One region of the Enterocloster bolteae genome, then DNA from elsewhere that is predicted to be linked to it. Evidence: a T-box and tRNA genes for the amino acid it is inferred to sense, from the RefSeq annotation. Region 1 holds a T-box; the other regions hold tRNA genes.
What was found. A T-box is a leader RNA that pairs with one kind of tRNA and senses whether it is charged. The one in region 1 lies ahead of proS (proline--tRNA ligase), so its partner is inferred to be a tRNA-Pro.

Region 2: it encodes a tRNA-Pro, which carries the amino acid that the T-box ahead of proS (proline--tRNA ligase) is inferred to sense. The anticodon was not compared.
Region 3: it encodes a tRNA-Pro, which carries the amino acid that the T-box ahead of proS (proline--tRNA ligase) is inferred to sense. The anticodon was not compared.

Annotation. Positions count from the first base shown of each region.
Region 1 covers NZ_CP022464.2:561,375-567,100, forward strand. The annotation lists gene CGC65_RS02735 (sugar ABC transporter ATP-binding protein) at 1-414, shown strand, start outside; gene CGC65_RS02740 (ABC transporter permease) at 383-1,369, shown strand; gene CGC65_RS02745 (substrate-binding domain-containing protein) at 1,534-2,574, shown strand; gene CGC65_RS02750 (AI-2E family transporter) at 2,645-3,754, shown strand; gene CGC65_RS02755 (hypothetical protein) at 3,888-4,124, shown strand; T-box leader at 4,271-4,489, shown strand; gene proS (proline--tRNA ligase) at 4,579-5,726, shown strand, end outside.
Region 2 covers NZ_CP022464.2:1,045,934-1,051,659, reverse strand. The annotation lists gene CGC65_RS04935 (PTS sugar transporter subunit IIA) at 1-145, opposite strand, end outside; gene CGC65_RS04930 (BglG family transcription antiterminator) at 147-2,036, opposite strand; tRNA gene CGC65_RS04920 (tRNA-Gly) at 2,568-2,638, opposite strand; tRNA gene CGC65_RS04915 (tRNA-Pro) at 2,671-2,745, opposite strand; gene CGC65_RS04910 (metallophosphoesterase family protein) at 2,835-3,335, opposite strand; gene rdgB (RdgB/HAM1 family non-canonical purine NTP pyrophosphatase) at 3,355-3,954, opposite strand; gene CGC65_RS04900 (lectin like domain-containing protein) at 3,996-5,726, opposite strand, start outside.
Region 3 covers NZ_CP022464.2:5,548,965-5,554,690, forward strand. The annotation lists gene CGC65_RS25695 (MBL fold metallo-hydrolase) at 1-623, opposite strand, end outside; gene CGC65_RS25700 (DUF1330 domain-containing protein) at 620-961, opposite strand; gene CGC65_RS25705 (TetR/AcrR family transcriptional regulator) at 1,043-1,618, opposite strand; gene CGC65_RS25710 (hypothetical protein) at 1,690-2,526, opposite strand; tRNA gene CGC65_RS25715 (tRNA-Gly) at 2,732-2,803, opposite strand; tRNA gene CGC65_RS25720 (tRNA-Pro) at 2,831-2,905, opposite strand; rRNA gene CGC65_RS25725 (23S ribosomal RNA) at 3,022-5,726, opposite strand, start outside.

The DNA.
Region 1 (5,726 bases):
TTTATTCATCTGGATAAGAAGCTGGAGACCAAACAGATTAACGTACAGGTTAAGCGGCTTAACATTAAAATCAGCAGCCTGCAGCAGCTGGCCGGTAAGCTCAGCGGCGGCAACCAGCAGAAGGTGGTATTTGCCAAGGTTCTGGAAGCAAACCCGTCCATACTGATTCTGGACGAGCCAACCCGCGGCGTGGATGTGGGTGCCAAGGCGGAGATTTATCAAATCATGGATGAGCTCACCAGGGCCGGAAAAAGCATCATACTGATTTCCACGGACCTGCCGGAGGTTATTGGCATGAGTGACCGGGTGGTCATCATGAGGGAAGGCCATACGGTCCTGGAAATACCAAAATCAGAGATGAATCAGGAAATTATCTTAGCCCATGCATCTGGAGGTGTCAGTGAAAATGAATAGTGTAAATAAGAAAAAATTAATCGGCCAGCTCAATATCTACCGCTCCGTGCTGATTTTACTGGTAATCTGCGTATTTGCAACCATATTGTCCCCCAGCTTCTTAAGCGTGGCCAACCTGTTTAACGTGTTTAAGCAGATTACAGTGGCCGGTATCGTGGGATGCGGAATGACCTTTGTCATTCTCACCGGGGGAATCGACCTTTCCGTAGGCTCCATTCTGGGACTGGCAGGCGTTCTGGCCTCCGGTATCCTGGAATCCACAGGAAATGCGGGAGCGGCCATTTTGGTGGCTTTGGCCGTAGGCATAGGATGCGGCGCCGTAAATGGTTTCTTTGTGGCAGTGTGTGAGATCCCTCCCTTTATCTCCACCCTGGGCATGATGACCCTTCTTCGCGGATGCATTCTTGTATATACAAAAGGTTCCCCTATTCCCATTAAGGTGGATGCCTACAAGTTTTTTGGCAAGGGAACAGTGGCCGGAGTGCCGGTTCCTGTCATCATTCTTATCATCCTCTTCCTCATTGCCCACTATGTGCTGACACAGACCAGCTACGGCCGCAGCATCTATGCCTTTGGAGGCAATCGGGAGGCAGCGCGTCTGTCCGGCATTTCCGTCCGTTTTACAGAGTGGATGGCTTATACCCTTAACGGTCTTATGTGCGGCGTTGCAGGCGTGATTCTGACAGCAAGGCTTGGTTCGGCACAGTCCACCAGCGGCACCGGCATTGAGATGGACGCCATTGCTGCTGTTATCCTGGGCGGCACGTCCTTAAGCGGTGGCGTGGGCTTTGTGCTCCCCACTGTGGTGGGCGCCATGATTATGGGTATTATTGATAATATCCTGACGCTTATGAACGTAAATCCTCATGCCACCAACATTGTAAAGGGCGCTGTTATACTGATTGCAGTCCTGGTGGACAAGAAGGTGAAGGATTTGTCGGCTAAGGCAGAATAACAGTTAGAGAACAGAGTTAATACAAATTAGTATAAATACAGAGCAGTAAAACCCGGAAACGGGCCAAAAGGATAAGGTACCTGCGGTTCTGCCGGTTCATCCGGTTTATCCATGAAACGGCGGAACCGTTACAAAATATTTTTTTAAGAAAAGGAGATTGTATTATGAGGAAACAAATTGGGGCAACTGTACTGGCACTGGCAATGGCGTGTTCACTGATGGCCGGATGCAGCTCAGGTTCAGGAGAAACTACCGCAGCAGCCACCACCGAGGCGGCAAAGGAAGAGTCCAAGGAAGAAGCAAAGGATACTTCAGCTGAGGCGGAAAATGCCGGTTCAGAAGAGGGAAGCGGAAAGAAATATGTTATCGGCCTTGCCATGAACACGCAGACCAATCCATTCTTTGTGGATGTTAAGGACGGTGTCCAGAAGGCCGCTGATGAGCACGGTATTGAGCTGTATATTACCGACGCACAGGACGATCCCACCATCCAGATGAAGGACGTGGAGAACCTGATTACAAAGAAGCCAGATGCCATCATTATTGATACTTGTGATTCCGACGCTATCGTATCCTCCATCGAGGCGTGCAACGAGGCAGGAATTCCTGTATTTACCATGGACCGCGAGGCCAACGGCGGCGAGGTTATTTCACACATCGGCTACGACGCTATCAAGTCAGGCCGCATGGCAGGACAGTACCTGGTTGATACATTAGGCGGAAAAGGAAAGATTGTTGAGATTCAGGGCATCATGGGAACCAACGTTGCCCAGAACCGTTCCCAGGGCTTCAACGAAGTGATGAAGGACAACCCGGACATGGAAATCGTGGCTTGCCAGGTGGCTGATTTTGACAGGGCCAAGGGCATGAGCGTTATGGAGAACATTCTTCAGGCCAATCCTGAAATCGACGGACTTTACGCTGCAAATGACGAGATGCTTTTAGGCGCATTGGAGGCAATGGAAGCAGCAGGCAGAACCGATGAAATCGTAAAAATCGGCTGTGACGCCATCGACGACACATTGGATGCAATGAAGGCCGGCAAGGTTGACGCAACCATCGCAGAACCGCCATTCTTCTTAGGCAAGGCCATCCTTAACACTGCCTATGATTATCTGGAAGGCAAGCAGGTTGAGCCTTATGTAATCCTGGACAACCAGCTGGTAACACAGGATACAGTGGACAGCCTGGTAACAAAGGAATAATTTACCGGCATGATTTGTACATAGGAAACAGAATATTTTCCGGTCATCGGCTCATACTATGAGGGTACAAATGAAGTACGAATCAGAAACAGGTGAGTCCATGGAAAAGCCGGGTAAGAAACTGAAGAAATTATTAATTATAACAGGAACCACGGGAGCGGTGTATGCAGGATTTAAATATCTGCTGCCCCTCGTGGCTCCTTTTTTCGTGGGTTATATCCTGGCCCTTTTGCTGCGGCCGTCGGCCAGGTTCCTGTCCTACCGGATGAGGGTTACGGTAAAGGGAAAACGGTACCATATGCCCATCGGCGTCATAGGCGGCGTGGAGTTTCTGGCTGTGCTGTCCGTACTGGGGACGGTGCTCTACAGAGGCGCCCTGAAATTGTGCGCAGAGGGAAAACTGCTTATGGTGCAGCTTCCGGTTTGGCTGGAACAGTTTGATTTGTGGCTCACAGGAAACTGCCACAGGGTGGAGCATGCCATGGGGCTGAGGCCGGGGTGTGTGGCCGACATGGCCGGGGACATGCTCTATCATATGGTAGATACATGCAAGACAGCTGCCATGCCCTTTCTCATGGCTAACTCCATGTCTGTCATCAGCTGTCTGGCAAAAGCCGCCATCGTAAGCCTGGTGGTGTTCCTGGCCGCCATATTAAGCCTGCAGGAAATGGAGGACCTGCGGGACCGCCGGGACCAGTCCGCCTTCCGCAAGGAATTCAATATGATAGGAAGCCGCCTGGTACAGACAGGAAAGGCCTGGTTCAGAAGCCAGGGAATCATTCTTTTTATTACTACAGGGCTGTGTATCGGGGGAATGTTCCTGATTCGCAATCCTTATTATATCATGGCAGGTATTGGTATCGGTATACTGGATGCACTCCCTATATTTGGAACCGGCACGGTGCTGATACCCTGGGCTGTCTTTCGGCTGGCTGTAGGGGACTGGAAACAGGCACTGGTACTCACAGCCATTTATCTGGTGTGTTATTTTGTGCGTCAGATTCTGGAGGTTCGGATGATGGGCGGACAGGTGGGGCTGTCTCCCCTTGAGACGCTGGCGTCTGTGTATGTGGGATTGGAGTTATTCGGATTTTTTGGATTTATACTGGGGCCGCTGGGTTTGCTGCTGATTGAGGATATGGTGGAGGCGTGGACGAAGGAGGAAGAAACTGAGACATAGGGGAATAGGGATCAGATAGAAACTGGAAATAGGCCATCTATGACGGATTGTATGCCATCTGTGCCAAAAAGGAACAATTAAGGATTGGGAGTGATATAGTTGGCTCATCAAATGAAAGAAAGGAGTCACAATTATGATTCAGGCACAAGCACACATCAATCAGCTTCCCAATGGAGATTTTGAACTGACAGCATGCAGTTATCTCTCCACAACCGGAGCAAACGTAGATTTAATGAGAGGAGCCAGTAGAATAAAGCTTGACATTGCCAATAACTCAACCATGGCAATGGCGGAGGACTTTGTTAGGGAAATGGTGAAAAAATCCCTGGAAGGTCCTGATAAGGGACAGCCCATGCTGATTGAATTTTAGGGTAAGATACTTCCTGTCTCCTAAAGGTAAAAAGGGGGAAAGGTGTTATCCGTCCGCCGCAGAAGCGTTATATGGCGATTCTGTGGTTGACAAAGTCCGGAAACTGACGTAAAATCATTCTTACATAAAGAAATGACCAATTCATAGATATGACATGGAAAGGGAACAGTAAGCGTGATTGCACGTCACAGAGAGAGGGCCGCAGGTGAGAGGTCCTTACGGTTGGCAGATGCTGAACCCACCCTGGAGTCCTGTATGATGAATGCAGCGTATGTCCGGCGTTAACGGATGATGAGAGAACCATAAGGGCGGCTTAAGCCCGAAGGTTAATAAGGGTGGTACCGCCGAGTCATTCGGTCCCTTGTGCACACGGCACAGGGGATTGGATGGCTCTTTTTATTTCATAATGAAAGATATGCAAGGGTCAATGTAAATAACGAAAAGGAGAAGAATCATGGCAGACAACAAGAAAATGGTAGAGGCCATCACATCCATGGATGAGGATTTCGCCCAGTGGTATACGGATGTGGTAAAGAAGGCGGAGCTTTGCGATTATGCCAGCGTCAAGGGATGCATGGTGATTAAGCCGGCCGGCTACGCAATCTGGGAAAACATCCAGAAGGAGATGGACAGAAGGTTTAAGGAGACAGGGGTGCAGAACGTATACATGCCCATCTTTATACCGGAGAGTCTGTTAGAGAAGGAAAAGGACCATGTGGAGGGATTTGCGCCTGAGGTGGCATGGGTGACCCACGGAGGACTGGAGGAACTTCAGGAGCGTATGTGCGTAAGGCCTACCTCTGAGACCCTGTTCTGTGATTTTTACGCAAAGGATATCCATTCCTACCGCGACCTTCCCAGAGTCTATAACCAGTGGTGTTCTGTTGTGCGCTGGGAAAAGACCACACGTCCGTTTTTACGCTCCAGGGAATTCCTGTGGCAGGAGGGCCACACGGCCCATGCGTCAGCCGAGGAGGCCGAGGCCAGAACAATCCAGATGCTGAACCTGTATGCCGACTTCTGTGAGGAGGTGCTGGCTATTCCTGTCATCAAGGGACAGAAAACCGATAAGGAGAAGTTTGCCGGAGCAGAGGCAACCTACACCATAGAATCCCTGATGCACGACGGAAAAGCCCTGCAGTCAGGTACCAGCCATAACTTTGGCGATGGATTTGCAAAGGCATTTGACATCCAGTTCACGGACAAGGATAATACATTAAAGTATGTACACCAGACATCCTGGGGTGTGAGCACCCGTATCATCGGCGCCATCATCATGGTGCACGGCGATGACAACGGTCTGGTGCTGCCTCCGAGAATTGCGCCGGTCCAGATTATGGTGGTGCCGGTACAGCAGCAGAAGGAAGGCGTGCTGGATAAGGCATATGAGCTGAAGGAGCGCCTTACAAAGGCAGGATACGCTGTAAAGGTGGATGATACGGACAAGAGCCCGGGCTGGAAGTTCGCTGACTGCGAGATGCGCGGCGTGCCCCTTCGCGTGGAGATAGGGCCAAAGGATATAGAGAAGAACCAGGCTGTGCTGGTGCGCAGGGATAACCATGAGAAGAGCTTTGTATCCCTGGATGAGCTGGAGGCAAGAGC
Region 2 (5,726 bases), 480 kb from region 1:
CCACTCCGTTTCTCATCTCCTCCAGATTGCACCCCGGCTCCACACAGTAAGTCTCGATATCAGGCTGGTTGCCCAGGATGAGCCGCGATGTCCTTACCAGGCTTTCGGCCAGTGAACCGTGTGTGAAAACAATGATTTTATACATATTATCTCCCCTCCGTAATGATATTCTGTATGAATTCCGTCATGGCCCAATCCGGGCAATTGTCCATGAGATAGACCATTTTCGACGCAAAAAGCATAAAATCCCAATTGGACATATCCATAATCACTTTATCCAGCTTCTTTTGCAGCAAATCCGTCACAAACTGACAGCGGTTAATGCCCGCCTCATTATGGACATAGACAAACTCCACTTCCTTTAATGCAGTGACCTTTAAAAATCCTGTCACAGGAATCTCCATCGGCTTCCGGTTCCGCACTTCTACGGCACATCCGATATCGTACAGGTCATTCCTGGCTCTCATAAGTTCCCGCAAATACAAATCCTCCCTGTGGCGGCATGATTTCAGCAGATTGTTGATGGCCGAGCAGTCCTTCTCATCCAGCAGAGGCGAGATAAGCGCATAGGGTATCACATGTTCCCTGCTCCCCAGGGGCACCGTAGATAAAATCAAATCATATTGTTTTTGGGACATTTCCAGAAAATGATTGTAGTCACTGCTCACCACAGTCCATTGAGGATAATTCTGGGATAATTTATGCTTCAGGATATTGGTGATGCTGTTTGACATGTTGGAAACCAGTATCACATCCATTTTCTCCTCATCAGCCAGCAGCTCGCCCTGAATGTACAGCATCAGATAACAAATCTCATCAAAACTTATCTCCGGCAGCCTGAACTTTTCCGTCAGTATTCTGCATATAATCTGACATACATTGATGGTACCCTTATAATTTTCAAGCAGTATGTCTATGATTGGATTCCTGGCCGGGGTGCTGGATGCAGCCCGGTTCAGCATCAGCGTAATATGGGATATCACGTTCACATAAAATGTTGATTTTGTTCTCAGATTGATTCCTGTAATCACAGAAAACGCATCAATAAAATCTTCACCGAAGGCCACTGCCGTTTTCCTGGATTCTTCCTCCGGCAGTTCCTTCTGCATCAGGAAATTCCCAAGATGGGTGGCGGCCAGAACATTATAAATATGTGAAGTTTCGGATACAGACAGCGTATACCGGTAAGAACCGCTCAGACGGGAGGCCAGCTCAAACGCAATGGCATCCAGGGGATCCCTCTCCTGTTTCCGGTAATTGCTTTTTAAGACCGGCTCCATGAGAAACCCATTTCTCACCCTGTAAATCATCACTAGCAGGTTCACGGAAAATTCCATGTATTCCCGCTCGTCAAACCTGTAACCGGCAGACGTCTCAATGTGTTTTATGAGTCCTTCCACAAAATTCAGGTCTTCCTCCGTAAAGATGTCCAGAATCGTCATCAGCGTTTCCGACTCAAACATGCCTGTGGCGGCCGGATTGCCTCTGGTATTGGCATTTATATTATTGTCCAGAATATACAGCAGCAGTTCCGCCAGGGCCTTGCGCAGACAGCTCTCTGTTCCCTCTACCGATGTCCCCCCATGTCCCTGGATGATTCTCAATTCATGCTTTCCGGCAAAAGGCACAAGGGCTTTCAGATCCCCGGCTATGCTGCTCTTGCTTACATAATATTTGTAGGCAAGTCCGGACAGCGAGGTGGCCTCATCCGAATAGAGCAGAAGGTTCAGGGCGATATCCATTCTTCTGGACAATTGGTTCCAGGACCTGGATAATGCGCCGGAATCCATAAGTTCCATCATATAAGCTGAATTCATCAGCCTTTCCCGCTCCTCCTCATTGATTTCAAGCCTGATTCCGGTTCCGGGCCGGCTCTCAATGACTCCGTTATAGGACGCCAGAATCTCATTAACTCCGTGAATCATTCTGCGCAGCGTCTTGTCCGATACATCCATTCTCCCTGCGTAGAAGCCCACGGGCAGATACTCTTCATGTTCCAGCAAAAGTCTCAGAAATGCAATCTGTCTTGAATTCACGTCTTATCCTCTCCATACCTCCCAGGTGCCTTTTGATAGCTTGATTATAGCAAGTGCAGCTGAGGATTGTTAGTTTTACGGTTTCCTTAATTTGACCGGAACCATGTGGACAAAACTGTACATACATTTGAACATAATGACGTGCCTGTATCTCATGTTCCGGTGAATATCTGCCTATTGTACCACGACAGCCTTTGTAATATAAGGTGGGGGAAAATCAGCCCGGAACCGGGCGGGGCGGGCAGGATGGGCGGAATGGCTGAGATGGCCGGGCGGAATAGCCGGGATGGTGAGCGGGGATGGCCGGGATGGCCGGGCGGGTGAGCCGGGATGGCCGGGCGGGTGAGCCGGGATGGCCGGGCGGGTGAGCCGGGATGGCCGGGCGGGTGAGCCGGGATGGCCAGGCGGGCGGGATAACCCGGATGGTATCAGTTCAGTGGGAAATGGAACCGTGTATAATAGAATGTGCACAAGGTGGCGGCACGAAAAAAGGAAGCCCTGATACAAAAGGCTTCCCAGACAAAAAAATAGAGCAGGTGATGGGAATCGAACCCACGTATCTAGCTTGGAAGGCTAGTGTTCTACCATTGAACTACACCTGCATGAAATATGAAATCAATCTATTTAATTATAATCGGGGTGACAGGATTCGAACCTGCGACCTCCTGGTCCCAAACCAGGCGCTCTAGCCAAGCTGAGCCACACCCCGGCGCCGGCATAATATAACCTGTCATCCAATCCCGTCTCTCGACGCAAGGATTATTATATACTATGCCTTCCCAAATGTCAACAAAAATTCTACAGAAAATTCAGCGAAAAATGAGCCTCCCCCTCTTTGTCAATCTCCATGAGCATGAAAGAGGGCTTATGTCCGTCCTGGCGGGGATAGGACAGGCTTCCCGGATTCAGCACAATCAAATCCTTATCCCCTTCTTTTTTCTCCACCTCATAGAAGGGCCTGTGGGTATGCCCGAACATAACGATATCGAAACCTCTGGCTCTGGCCTCCTGCTTCAGGTACTCAGCTCCCACAGAGACATTATAGTAATGTCCGTGGGTCAGAAGGGTCTTATACCTTCCAATCATCAGTTCCTTCTCTTTATCCAGGCATGAGAAAAAGTCATTGTTTCCCAAAATTATCTCTAAATCGCAGTCTTCATTGACCCAGGTGGCAATGGCATGTTCACTTCCCTCTGCGTCTCCCAAATGAATCAGCATATCAAGCGGTCCGGTACGCCGGATTACCTCTTTTAGATTTTCATCCCTTCTGTGGGTGTCACTGACAATTAATATCCTCATCCTTCGTCCTCTCCATCTCTTACTTAAGCACACCTTCCAGGGCTTCCTTCATGGCCCTTAATGCCTTCCCCCTGTGGCTGATTTCATTCTTTTGGTCCATGGTGATTTCAGCGGATGTCTTGCCGAACTCAGGCAGATAGAGAATGGGATCATACCCGAAACCGCCCTCCCCAGCCGGCTCACCGGCGATAAGCCCCTCCATCACAGCCTCTGTGTGGAGTACCTGGCCGTCCGGCAGCATGGCCGCGATATTGCACACAAACCTGGCGCTGCGCTCCTGGCCCCCAGCCTCCTTAAGACGCTCTATGATACTCCGGTTCTTAACTGCATAGGGCGTATCTTCTCCCAGATACCGGGCAGAGTAGATACCGGGCTCCCCGCCGATATAATCCACCTCCAGGCCGGAGTCATCTGCCAGCACAATATCCCCGGTCAGATTCCACACAGCCCTTGCCTTAATCTCGGCATTCTCCCCAAAGGTGGAACCGTTCTCCACGATTTCCGGTTCGGCGCCCGCTTCCTTCATGGAAAGTATGGGAAGCCCCAAATCAGCCAATATAAGGCGTATCTCCCGCATCTTTCCCTCATTTCCCGTTGCAAATATGATTCTGTGTCCCATATCAAAAATCCTCTGCCTTCTGTTCCTTTTATAAACCGCTTTTATTTCTTTGTATATGCCTTCAGGCACAGGTTGCAGGACTGTGTTTCCTCCACATGTTCCCACACCTTTCCGTCATGGCTCAGATACCCTTCGCCGTCTGTTAAGTCCACCTGGGCAATGCCGTCCCCTGCGTCGTATTCAATGGCCACCGGATGTACGGTGCCAGGCGTTATTATTTTAACTATTATAGCAAACTTTTCGTTGTCCTCCAAGGGGATTTTTTTATCCAACGGAATCGTGTAATAACCGGCATTGTCCAGCCTGCCCTTTGCCAGCAACATCCGCCTATCCAGGGCACGCTCCATTTCCCCGCCCCCTGCATCGGGCAGATTCCGGGCCAAATAAAGCTCGTACTCCGTATTCTTGTCCGTTGCATAGAAACCCGCGGCTGCCAGATTCTCTCCCTTATCCGCCCTGTAGGCATTGGCAAACCAGGCCTCCTCCTGTCCGTATCCAATCTGACCCACCCATCCGCACAAATCACTCTGGTGAATGTAGTCATAATTGTCCACCGGCTCCACACCTGTGTATACAATATTATGAACACCGATATTGCTGTCAAAGTAGGATACATAAAAATATCCCTGGTCACCAAAATCCTCTCCCCAGCTGTTGGTACAGATAAATGCGCCGTCCCCTGCCAGGTCCAGATTAAAATTTTCCCTGGAGTAATTATCATCCCATCCCACGATGACAGAATCATGGTTGGGCTTTTCGTTTCCAATGTAACAATAGGAGTTGGTCTCTCTGTTATAGTACACAGACTGGCTCTGGTAATCCCTCATGGATGTATAAAGGGAACTCTGTACCCCGCCTCTCAGGTACACGGCCCGTTTAATGGCCTCGTAATCCTTGGAGGGAAGGACCTGAATCTCCTGTACATGTACGCTGGGCGCAAGGCCGTCCGGCGAAACTCCGTCCCCATATGGGTCCTGGGATTCCAGCACCGGTCCCTGCCAGGCCAGAAGATAGGCCATGGACATGGTATACTCCCCTCCCTCGTCCTGTCCCAGGAGGAAACTGTTGTGCATGGACATATGGTCTACCGCAAATGTCATGGACTTTCCCGGAAGCAGGGATGATTCCAGGGCTGTCAGGGACGCAAACGCCCAACAGGTTCCCAGGGACCCCTGGTTTCCAATCTGGGGCGCCCTGCCTGTCTTTCGGTAATCATAGGCAGAAGGAAGCTTTATATTGGCCGTATCCAGCCTGTTCCACTGGTACACACCGGTTGTGCTGCTTCCTGTGCTGCTTCCCTGGGCATTCTCTCCGTTCTCTGATGTGTCCCCTCCTGCTGCCGCAAAACCGCCTGCTCCGGAAGGATTTCCGGTTCCGCCCGGGTTCCGGCCGCTGCCGCTGTCCTGTGTCCCGCCGGGATTCTGTATGCCGCCGCTATCCTGTGTCCCGCCCGGGTTCTGTATGCCGCCGCTGTCCTGTGTCCCTCCCGGTTCCTGCATGCCGCCGCTGTCCCTAGTACCGCCCGGTTCCTGCATGCCGCCGCTGTCCTGTATCCCGCCCGGGTTCTGTATGCCGCCGCTGTCCTGTATCCCGCCCGGGTTCTGTATGCCGCCGGTATCCTGTGTCCCGTCCGGGTCCTGAATCCTGCCCGGAGATTGTGTCTCAGCAGGATTGTTGGCTTGGCCGCACCCGGCTGTTCCCAAAGACAATGAAACAGCCAGAAACAGGGCTGCTGCTTTTTTCCTTATTCCATTTCTAACTATATCTGATAC
Region 3 (5,726 bases), 1.6 Mb from region 1:
TCCCACGCTGGACAATACACATCAACTTCCTCCAATCGTTCCAGACGCTTTAATGTTTCCTCACTGGCATGAGAGTCATCATAAATCAAAACGTCTGATGGCTCCGGTATGGAATCTCCGGTAAAAAGTATTTTCTGCTCCCTGTAATAAAAACACAATGATTCTCTGGAATGGCCGGGTGCGCCTATTACCTGAATGGTAATCCCAGGTTCCAGGCACAGCAGATCCCCGTCAGACAAGATACGGTCCACCGTAACAGAACCATCCACCAGACTATAAAAGCCAGGTATGGGCCGTTTCTCATATTGAAGATCTATATCCTCAATCCAATCCCGCTCTCCCCTGCTGGCATATACGCAGCAGGAATACATTTCCTTTATGGTTTTTAGGGCACCAATATGGTCCGGATGGGAATGGGTCAACAGTACAGCATTTATATTTTCTCTGTTTTTTCCAATTTTATGTATATATTCCTCAATTTTTTTATCACATCCTTTTACCCCTGCGTCAACCAGGTAACATCCTTTCTTTCCTGTTATGATATACACATAGACATATCTTGTGATTTCAGGTGTAATATTAAACTGAACGCGCAGCTGATGAACTCTGTCATTTATCTTCATTCCATTCTCCTCTCTCTCTTACCACTGTTATCCCCATACATCTCCTCTGCCGTGACAATAATGGCCTGGCTGTCCACTGTATTTTCCCTTTTACTCATGATTTTTCTGTATTTCTCTGAGGAAAAACACCGGTCTATGCTCTCCCTGTCCGGAAACCATATCATAATGAAGCGGTCCGGATGCCAGTCTTTCCCTATATATTCAATCCCTTCGCTCCTCACCACATACCTTCCTCCGTGTTCTTCCACAATAGGCCTGACCCGTTTTATGTAATCGTCATAATCTGCCCGGTCCTTTCCTGGCTCCAGGAAAACAGAAATAATAAAGTAACAGCTCATATCTTCTCCTTTCTACGCAAGTATCCACTTGCATAACTGTTAAAAATAAATGGCACCGTATGGTACCATATATTTATGCATTTACTTGGCCACTCCATGGACAAACGCATCTACCATTTTAATAATATACTCATCTGCTTTCATCTCAGTCAGGCCGCTGCCAAAAGAGGCCTTAAAAAATACAAATCCAAAATTCAACGACAAAAACATCATGGCCATACTCTCGTAATCATCCGATATGAGCTTTCCCTTCTCATACATTTTCCTGAAATATGCCGTAACACCGGTTTTAAAGACCTGGGGAATGGCTAAGATCCCTTCCCTTGTATCCTCCGCCAGCTCTGGTGTACGCAGTCCCAGGGAGAGCTTAACAAATTCCGGCGTGACCTTTTTCATATAAATACGGGCAAATTGGCACAGGTCCTCTGTCAGATTACCCGTCTCAATCATAAAATCATCCGGTTCCAAATCCGGATGCCATCTTTTCTGTCCCATGGCCTGAAGCACAATTTCCTTCTTCCCCTTAAATTTTCTGAAGATAGTACACTCGTTCACCCCGGCACGTTTTGCGATATCCTTTGTAGTGGTAGCTGTATATCCTCTCTCCACTACAAGTTCCATGGCTGCATCTATAATATTCTGTCCTGTCTGGTCCATATCACCCTCCCCAAAGCGCAAGTGTACACTTGCATCATACAATAATCCCATCTCCCTGTCAAGGCTTCCTGTCACAAAAAGGTCAAGCTGTTCATTATTCCCTCCGTATCCAGGGACGATATAGAGCCGCCGAACATAACCATCTGCAGTCTGTCTCCATTGATTCTGGCATAAACCTTCAAAAATCCGGGTATGCCCAGGGAAGATGCATCCATATAGTGATAACTGTACCAGAGTCCGTTTGAAAGCTGACTGGTTGTCTTGGTCTGGGGTGTCCCCAACTCTGCTTCCACAGCTGCGTCCAGTACGCTTTCCTGGTAGGTGTATACCAGGTCTGCATATCCGCCAAAGTCCGCGAGGGATTCTGACATGATGCAGATAAGGCTGCTGCCGTCCACACTGGTCATATATATTCCCCTCTCATCAGAGGAATGAAATACAAATTCTTCGGGAACTGTGAGAAGCACATTACCAATCTGTTTTATTGCGCCGCTGTCCTGGCCCTGCTCTTGCACACCTGTCAGCTCCTGTTGGGGCACCTCTGCCTGTTCCTGCATCTGCGCCTGAACCTCTTGCTGCATCTGCACCACTCCGTCCTCAATCCAGGCCCCCTGCATGTCAACGCTGTACCCATCTGGTGTTTGGGTGTTTTGGAGGCAATAGCCATCCTCATTAAAATAATAGCATCTTCCGTCTATCCAGGACCATTCGCTTTTTACATACGTGCCATCCTCATTCTGATACCACCAGCCGGTATCGTCCTGCCTCCACTGGCCTGCAAACGCGCTCATACTCAAAGCTACAGTGGCCAGCAGCACCGCAATTACCATCATCCAGCATTTTTTCCTACCGGCGGTGCTCTTATCCGCGGCTCTTTTATACACAGCCCTCTTATCCTTTATCTTCATATCAGTTGCCCTCCCTTAGTCTTATACTTCCAATATACTTCTCTTTTCCAGGGACAAGAACCTAAAATCAACTTAAATTATACGTAACAGTTCCATGCGCCGTCCTGAACAGTTACAATTATACTTCTGGATGGAAAATATAAAAACAAAAAAACCGGAGCACCCTGTATCATAAAATCACAAAGCTCCGGTTAAACAACAAAAAAGCGCGAGACGGGATTCGAACCCGCGGCCCCCACCTTGGCAAGGTGGTGCTCCACCCCTGAGCCACTCGCGCATAAATGTTATCATTATATTTTCAAAGTCGGGGTGACAGGATTCGAACCTGCGACCTCCTGGTCCCAAACCAGGCGCTCTAGCCAAGCTGAGCCACACCCCGTCATCACCGTGTACATAAATATATCACAGATGATATTAAATTTCAAGTACTTTTACGTACCCTCAAAACCACATATTGAATTCCGATTGTTTCACAAACCTTTTTCCCTTAACCTTCTGGATAAGCCCTCGACCGATTAGTATTAGTCAGCTCCGTACATTACTGCACTTCCACCTCTAACCTATCTACCTCGTCGTCTTCAAGGGGTCTTACTCGCTTTCGCGATGGGATATCTCATCTTGAGGGGGGCTTCACGCTTAGATGCCTTCAGCGTTTATCCCGTCCAGACTTGGCTACCCTGCCATGGCCTTGGTAGGCCAACAGGTACACCAGCGGTCTGTCCATCCCGGTCCTCTCGTACTAAGGACAGCTCCTCTCAGATATCCTACGCCCGCGCCGGATAGGGACCGAACTGTCTCACGACGTTCTGAACCCAGCTCGCGTACCGCTTTAATGGGCGAACAGCCCAACCCTTGGGACCTGCTACAGCCCCAGGATGCGATGAGCCGACATCGAGGTGCCAAACCACTCCGTCGATGTGAACTCTTGGGAGTGATAAGCCTGTTATCCCCAGGGTAGCTTTTATCCGTTGAGCGATGGCAATCCCACTTTCATACCACCGGATCACTAAGTCCTACTTTCGTACCTGCTCCACCCGTCGGTGTCGCAGTCAAGCTCCCTTATGCCTTTGCACTCTTTGGATGGTTTCCAACCATCCTGAGGGAACCTTTGAGCGCCTCCGATACCCTTTCGGAGGCGACCGCCCCAGTCAAACTCCCCGCCTGACATTGTCCCCCGCCCGGGTCACGGGCGCAGGTTAGAAACCCAATATCGCAAGGGTGGTATCCCAACATTGGCTCCACACAGACTGGCGTCCATGTTTCAAAGCCTCCCACCTATCCTGTACATGCAATACCGAATCCCAGTATCAAACTGGAGTAAAGCTCCATGGGGTCTTTCCGTCCTGGCGCAGGTAACCAGCATCTTCACTGGTATTTCAATTTCACCGGGTGCATTGTTGAGACAGCGCTCAAATCATTACGCCTTTCGTGCGGGTCGGAACTTACCCGACAAGGAATTTCGCTACCTTAGGACCGTTATAGTTACGGCCGCCGTTTACTGGGGCTTAAATTCAAAGCTTCGCTTGCGCTAACCTCTCCTCTTAACCTTCCAGCACCGGGCAGGCGTCAGCCCATATACCTCACCTTACGGTTTTGCATAGACCTGTGTTTTTGCTAAACAGTTGCTTGAGCCTATTCTCTGCGGCCACATCTCTGTGGCACCCCTTCTCCCGAAGTTACGGGGTCATTTTGCCGAGTTCCTTAACAATGCTTCTCCCGCCGGCCTTAGGATTCTCTCCTCATCTACCTGTGTCGGTTTACGGTACGGGCATGTATCACACAATAGCGGCTTTTCTTGACAGCCGGAATCACACACTTCGCTACTTTAGTTCGCTGCGCGTCACGTCTTCGGATTGCACGGCGGATTTGCCAACCGTACTCCTACCTCGCTTGCCCCGGTATTCCCATTCCCGGGATGTGTTGTCCTTCTGTGTCCCCACAGTTCTGATGATACATGGTACAGGAATTTCAACCTGTTGTCCATCGACTACGCCTCTCAGCCTCGCCTTAGGCCCCGACTTACCCAGAGCAGATCAGCTTTACTCTGGAAACCTTGGATATTCGGCCTGGAGGATTCCCACCTCCATCTCGCTACTCATTCCGGCATTCTCTCTTCTTAACGCTCCACGGCTCCTTATCGGTACCGCTTCTCCGCACTAAGAATGCTCCTCTACCAATGTACTTACATACATTCCTAAGCTTCGGTGTTGTGTTTCAGCCCCGGACATTTTCGGCGCAGGACCTCTCGACTAGTGAGCTATTACGCACTCTTTGAATGTGTGGCTGCTTCTGAGCCAACATCCTAGTTGTCTTTGAAATCCCACATCCTTTTCCACTTAACACACACTTTGGGACCTTAGCTGTAGGTCTGGGCTCTTTCCCTTTTGACTACCCAACTTATCTCGTGCAGTCTGACTCCCATACATCATTTATGCGGCATTCGGAGTTTGATATCCCTTGGTAAGCTTTGACGCCCCCTTAGGAATTCAGTGCTCTACCTCCGCTAAACTAATATGAGGCTAGCCCTAAAGCTATTTCGAGGAGAACCAGCTATCTCCGGGTTCGATTGGAATTTCTCCCCTATCCACACCTCATTCCCACCCTTTTCAACGGATGTGGATCCGGTCCTCCACGGAATTTTACTTCCGCTTCAACCTGGACATGGATAGGTCACCCGGTTTCGGGTCTGCCTGTACTGACTTGACGCCCATTTGAGACTTGGTTTCCCTTCGGCTCCGAGCCTTAAGCTCTTAACCTTGCCAGTACCGGCAACTCGCCGGACCGTTCTACAAAAAGTACGCGGTCGCACCTTAACGTGCTTCCACAGCTTGTAAACACAGGGTTTCAGGTTCTTTTTCACTCCCCTCCCGGGGTCCTTTTCACCTTTCCTTCACAGTACTATGCGCTATCGGTCACTAAGGAGTATTTAGCCTTGGAGGGTGGTCCCTCCGACTTCCCACAAGGTTTCTCGTGTCTCGTGGTACTCTGGATCCTGCTGCTTCCTATTGTTTTCGTGTACGGGGCTTTCACCCTCTCTGGCCTGACTTCCCAGACAGTTCCACTAACAAATCGGTTCACGTTTGCAGTCCATAACCCCAGCATGCACGCACGCTGGTTTGGGCTCTTCCCATTTCGCTCGCCGCTACTTTGGGAATCGATGTTTCTTTCTCTTCCTCCGGCTACTTAGATGTTTCAGTTCA